2 regions of the Enterococcus hirae ATCC 9790 genome follow, and region 1 is predicted to be linked to the other one. Evidence: a T-box and tRNA genes for the amino acid it is inferred to sense, from the RefSeq annotation. Region 1 holds a T-box; the other holds one or more tRNA genes.
The links. The T-box of region 1 lies ahead of serS (serine--tRNA ligase). A T-box ahead of a tRNA ligase gene usually reads a tRNA of that ligase, here a tRNA-Ser.
Positions count from the first base shown of each region.

Region 2: it encodes a tRNA-Ser, which carries the amino acid that the T-box ahead of serS (serine--tRNA ligase) is inferred to sense. The anticodon was not compared.

Region 1 covers NC_018081.1:940,044-943,477, forward strand. The annotation lists gene serS (serine--tRNA ligase) at 330-1,601, opposite strand; T-box leader at 1,653-1,866, opposite strand; gene EHR_RS04565 (sensor histidine kinase) at 1,911-3,119, opposite strand; gene croR (response regulator transcription factor CroR) at 3,106-3,434, opposite strand, start outside.
Region 2 covers NC_018081.1:1,938,110-1,941,543, forward strand. The annotation lists gene EHR_RS09345 (DUF1576 domain-containing protein) at 1-937, opposite strand, end outside; gene EHR_RS09350 (TetR/AcrR family transcriptional regulator) at 1,191-1,757, shown strand; tRNA gene EHR_RS09355 (tRNA-Ser) at 1,954-2,041, shown strand; gene EHR_RS09360 (hypothetical protein) at 2,639-3,434, shown strand, end outside.

The sequences.
Region 1 (3,434 bases):
TCAGCGGATGCGATAGTTCTATCTAATTGATTGATTTAATTTCAAACCTGTATCTTTGATGTGGATCGTTTGATCAAACAAATATATGACAGATGAATTTGTCTTTTAACATTTTAGATTAGAAGTTTTAGGGAGTCTACCCGCATTTTTGTCTGGTTCGTTGTTTTTTGAAAAAAAGTCTAGGACGAATAGAATCTCTATCCGTCCTAGACTTTAGCGTCATCCTTTTTATGATTTAAAGTAATAGCAAGATTTCTCTCCATCAACATTATTTGACAAAGAGCCTAGTTTTTATTGTGTTATCAGTCCACTTTTTGATCTAGCTCTATTTATTTGATTACTTTTAAATTTCCCATGTAAGGAACTAATACTTCTGGAACAGTCACTGATCCATCTTCATTTTGGTAGTTTTCAAGGATCGCTGCGACAGTTCGGCCGACTGCAAGTCCTGAACCATTCAGTGTATGAGCATAGTGGATTTTTCCGTCTGCATCACGGTAACGGATCATTGCGCGTCGTGCTTGGAAATCTTCACAGTTTGAACATGAGCTGATTTCACGATATGTTTCTTGTGCAGGGATCCATACTTCTAAGTCATATGTTTTGGCAGCAGAGAAGCCCATATCTCCAGTAGATAATGCTACTACACGGTAAGGTAAATGTAATTTTTGTAGAATATCTTCAGCATCGGCTGTCATTTTTTCTAGCTCATCATAAGAATGTTCTGCATCAGAGAATTTGACCATTTCTACTTTATTAAATTGGTGTAAACGAATCAATCCTCGAGTATCACGGCCGGCACTCCCTGCTTCCGAACGAAATGCGGGACTAAGAGCAGTGAAATAAATCGGTAAATCTTGCCCATCTAAGATCTCATCGTTGTAATAGTTTGTTAATGGAACTTCCGCTGTTGGGATCAATGTCAAATCTGTATCTTCTAATTGGAAAACATCTTCTTTAAACTTAGGAAATTGCCCAGTTCCGAACATAGCCCGACTATTTACGATATAAGGAGTAATCATTTCTGTATAGTCATGTTCATAGATGTGTTGATCTAGCATAAAGTTATAAACGGCACGTTCTAAGCGAGCACCTAATCCTTTATAGTAAACAAAACGACTTCCAGAAACTTTTGCCCCTCTTTCAAAGTCTAAGATACCTAAGTTTTCAGCGATTTCCCAATGTGGTTTCGGTTCAAATGAAAAATTACGAGGCGTGTTCCAACGACGAACTTCCACGTTGTCCTCTTCGTCTTTTCCAACAGGTACAGAATCATCTGGTAAATTTGGTAAGGTAGTCGCAATTTGATGTAACTTTTCATCTACTTGCGCTACTTCTTCATCAAGAGCTTTAATGTTGCCCCCAACTTCTTTCATTTCATTGATTTTAGCTGTTGCATCTTCTTTGTTCCGTTTTAATTGCGCAATTTCTGCTGAAACATCATTACGATATTTTTTTAATTCTTCCGTTTTAACAAGTAATTTTCGACGACTTTCATCTAATTCCATAAATTCAGCTAAGGTTTCTTTTTTGACCCCACGAGTCATTAATTTTTCTTGAACATAATCAAAATTTTGACGCATCATTTTTACATCTAACATTGCAATTCCTCCTTAAATATAATAAAAAAAGACCAATCCATCCCTCAATTATCTTGGGACGAATCGGTCTAACATTCGCGGTACCACCCGAGTTCAACATATAAATATGCTGCTCTTGTTAACAGATAACGGCTGTTTTACCGACCTTTCTTATTTCGAAAGGTACACATCAAAGAACTGGAACTTCCAAACTTATTTTTTGCTGATTTACACCATCCATCAGCTCTCTTGAAAAAAATAAAATGTACTGGGTTCTGTGCTATATAGATATGATATATAGAAATGATTGTAATAAGAATATCGGATATTTTAATTTTCGTCAATATGTTCCTGACTTTTGATTGGTAATTTTTCATTTCTTTTTATTGGGAGATGCATGATGAATGAAGTCCAGTGTTTATCAGATTTAGCATAAATATAACCACCATGTAAAGCAACGATACTTTGAGCAATGGCTAAACCTAAACCCGTCCCACCGGTTTCTTGTGAACGAGACTCTTCTACTCGGTAAAAACGGTCAAAAAGATTATCGATTGATTCTCGAGGAATCATAGCTCCATTGTTTTTTACTGTCGCAACGACTTCTGAGCCAACTTTTTCGACTTCAATGACAATTTTTGTAGCGCCTTTGCCGTATTTTAAAGCATTCGTCAGTAAATTATTAAAGACACGAACTAGTTTTTCAGTGTCCCCATCCATAGTTAATGATGGAACCTGTGATGATACAAGGATTTGGATATGCTTTTTTGATGCTTCTAATTCAAAATCAGCAGCTAGTTGTTCAATTAGCTGGATCAGATCAAAAGCCGAAAAATTGACCGGAACAGCTGGTTGTCTGACTTTAGTATACTCAAAAAGATCATCCACTAGTAATTTCATTTGTTTTGCTTTGATATAAGCTGTATGGGTATACTTCAAAAGATCCTCTTTTGTTTGATACTGACCATCTTCGATTAATCCTAAGTAACCAATAATAGAGGTTAAAGGGGTACGGATATCGTGACTCACATTAGTAATCAATTCATCTTTTGATTTTTCAATTTTCCGTTCATCTTCGATCGCAGCTACTGTACTATCGACTAAACCATTAATGCTTGTTACTACACGACTAAGATCACCTGTTAATTCAAAAGGGATCCGATGGTCATAATTACCATTAGCGATATAGTGAAGCTCGCTAATAATATGACGTAGTTGCATTTGTCGGTAGCGACGGATTAACCGCCAGTATAATACGCCGATATCTAAAAGAAAGAAAAGGGGAATCAGAAAATTTCGGCCGTTCCAAAATAAATCACTATTCAATCGTTGAGCAAAAATATTTTTTGAATCCCAAATCGCATTAGTCAATGAAGGGGAACTACTAATTATTGAAGTAAGGACAACCAAAATCGCAACATTTAATAGTAGAAGGAGAATCACGGTGATAATACCTTCTGCTAATAACTCACTGATTTCCTTAGAAGTTAGATTGATTCGTCGCCGTTTTTCTGTTCCTCTTTTTTTATCTTGCATCAATTTTATAGCCCACTCCCCAAACGGTTTGAATGACTTTTTCTCCACCAGTTGCTTCTTCGATCTTATCTCTCAAATGACTAACATGGACCATAACAGTTTTTGCGGAAACAATACTTTCTTGTTTCCATACACGCTCAAAGATTTCATCTGCACTGAACACACGATTAGGATGACTTGCTAATAAGTATAGAATCCCAAATTCTAATGCTGTGAGCTGAATCTCTTTCCCATCAATTGTTTTTACTTCATGGGAATCTTTGTTAATAATCAAAGAGTTTACTTCTAATATATCCGGTTGATCCGGTGTGATTTGCA
Region 2 (3,434 bases), 1.0 Mb from region 1:
TCGGGCCGTTGAATTCACCACCAATAAGAAGAACATAGATGGAAAGCATCAGCCCTACTAACCCCATGTTTAGTAAGGTGGCACCGATACTTGAGATCGCCATAAAATCAGTAGTTACTTTTCCTGAAGTTTGAAAAATGTCATGTAAACCAGTGAGCTTCCATGAATTAATAAAAAGACCAAATAGCGTAGTTAAACTAAAAAAAAGAAAAATGACTAATGTAAGTTCTTGATGGTAGCCTGTTGAAACGAACGATTGAACTTCAATTGGAAAATCAAATAACCGAAGGATACCAGCCACGACCATGGCGATCAATCCAGAAGTAAAACCAATATTATACAAATTGAATCCACGATGAAAAATAAGGGTATTCGATGCCAAAGGAGGGAGTAAAAAAACAACGAGTATACCAGTCAGATTACCAAATAAAATACCTAAGCCCAATGGTAAGTTCATACCGAAAGTGATATAACTAACTACAGGTGACAAGGCACTAGCAAATAAGCCAACCATAATATACTGTGAAAATGGTTTATGTACAAAACGTGCATAGAGATAGACACCCAAAATAATGGAAAGAGAGTTATACAGATTTTTTCCAAAAAAAGAAAAACCTGTGACGGTTAATACAGAAGCAAAGATTAGTCCATTTAGATAGACTTTATGATGATAGCAAAGAAGTACGGACAACAAAGTCAGGACACCAACATTGATAAATGCGCTTCCAAAACCACCTATTGCCAAATAATCGGTCATCAGATTACTAGGAGAAGTAAGGATATTGTTGAGTCCCTCAATAGTTTCAACCGGATGTCCAGAAACAAGCCCGATTATTAGAAAAAACAAGCCAGTAAATGTTAAATAAAAATACTTATTTTTTTGAGATGGCTTTTTTTTGATGGGGTGAATATAAATAACGTCGTTTTTATTAACCATTACATACCTTCTTTGTCGTTTTCTTTAACTATAACGTGAAAGAAATCTTTTGGTCAACTAACAGTTACAGAAAAGTCAATTTTTGTAAGGGGAAACAGTATTTTTGTTTATTCTTAAATAATATTGTATCATTGTTAAAAATAAATAAGAAAAAACTTAAAATATAACGTTTTGAGTAAATTATTTGCCAAAAACTGTGTATATCGGTTACAATAAAACAACATATACTGCAGTAAGAAGTGGGGGAGTTTTAATGAGAAGAAAAGTCTATACTAAAGATCAAATTCTGAAAGCTGCTTATGATGTTGTTGCAAAGGAAGGTTTTAAAGGGTTTACTGCGAGAAATATTGCTAAAAAAATGGGTATATCCACACAACCTATTTATTTAGAGTTCAAAAACATGGAGGATCTAAAAAATACTTTATTAGACTCAATTTTTGAACAACTCAAAGAAAATGTTTTTCCAGTTGAACGTACTGGAGATAAAATTATTGACCTAGGATTAAACTATATCTACTTTGCAAAAAAACATCATAGTCTTTACATGGCATTATATATCGACGAACATGGCGATGGACAAAAAATGCATGATTTTTCTTATAACTATTTCCGTGAAATCGTCAAACAAGATCATCGATACAACCAGTTGTCAGATGAATACGTTGATGCATTACACACTGGAACCTGGGTTGCAGTTACCGGAATCGCATCTTTAATGTCTTCAAACATCATGCACCCAACTGAAGAACAAATTATTTCGTTCATCAAGCGAACGATTGATTCTATTCTTTCTTTAGAAAATCCTGAAACAATTAGTTAGATCTACTTATGAAGTGTGATAACACAAGGTTCATTCCAATACTCTTTCTTACTTCACATTGGGCACTATTTAAGAAGGAGCAGAAAATGATTCTTGTGTTTTTTTGTCTCCACATAAAATAAATATGCCGGTTTTTGATTTCTATCGGGAAATAGGCTTGACTTTTTACTAAAAAAAGTTTAAAAATAATAGGTATGGAAGGTTGGCAGAGTGGTAATGCACCGGACTCGAAATCCGGCGAACCGGCTAACACCGGCGCGCAGGTTCAAATCCTGTACCTTCCTTATATACCAACGGTTAGACACGATTTAGGTCGTGTCTTTTTTGTTGTATTTTTTTATCTGAAATATTTTTTGACTCCCCCGAAAGAATATTTTTATGGTGAGATATTAAACTCACACTTTACTCAAAAAATGAATCAATAGTGTTTAAGCAGAAGCTTATTGTCATTGGAGCTACCCAAAGTTTTCATAACCTCTTTTTGTATTCCGAATTTCCGTCAGATGCCTATCGATAGTTATTGTAACTTTTGTCTCTTCATGAACGATATCATTTAGAATGGAGAATTTATGAATGTTTCAAAAATTATGCGGTGTTATTTGTTTGGAGTACTTATTTTTCTTGTAAAGTTTTATTAACAAGTAATGAATCTTCTTTTAGCCGAATATGGTTGATCAAACGCTTTGGAAAACCAATGAATGAAACCTGTTAATTGTTATGTTTATTTTTGATAAAGTGACCAGTTTGTTCATTATTTAAAAATAAAAGGATGAAAAAATATAGGAAACAGAAGCCTCTGTGTTATAATTGCTGGGATAAATTATAAAAAGGAGTTTAATAATGTACTGGAATAAAAAAGAATTAATAAAGAATTATTTTTTTTGCTTTTAGTTATTTGGCTTGGTTTTTTATTTTTCAATCTATATATGCCATCATTTAGAGCAGACGATTTAGTTTACTCAAATAGATTAGACCAACTAGGGTATTTAGGAGCTTCGATCGAACATTATAAAACTTGGAGTTCGAGAATGATCATAGAGCTGTTTATGATGTTTTTTTCTAAACATTTTCTGCTGTGGAAATTTGTCAATTCAATCATCATGTTGGGCACGGTTCTGATGATTTGTAAGTATGTTTTTGAAAAATTGGATGGTAAGAACGTGTTGCTAGTTACATCTGTCTACTGCTTAGTTCCACTTACCGTGATGGGGGAAACAGGCTGGGAGTCGACAACTTTGAATTATCAATGGTCCGTTTCATTTTGCTTATTCGCTTTTTTCCCATTCTTCCAACGCTTAAAAGGAAGAGCTATCACTCCTAGTATTTATTGGTTTAGTTTTCCTTTCCTGATATTTGCTGCTAACCAAGAACAAGTGAATGCGTGCTTTTTTACTTTAACGGCCATTATAACTGGCTATTTATTATATAAAAGAGCATATCATCGCTTATTGATTTTCCCACTGCTCATAAGTTTTATTGAGTTACTATTTTCGTTGACAACACGGGGGAATGCCATCAGGACATCTCAAGAAATTAGTAAGTGGTTTCCTCAATATGATCAATTTGGGTTTATTACTAAATTGGATTTGGGTATTTCTTCTTTTGGAAAGCCTTTTTTTCTAGATACAAATGTATTGTTCTTAATTTTGTTCTTATTTGTTTTTTTACTTTCTTATA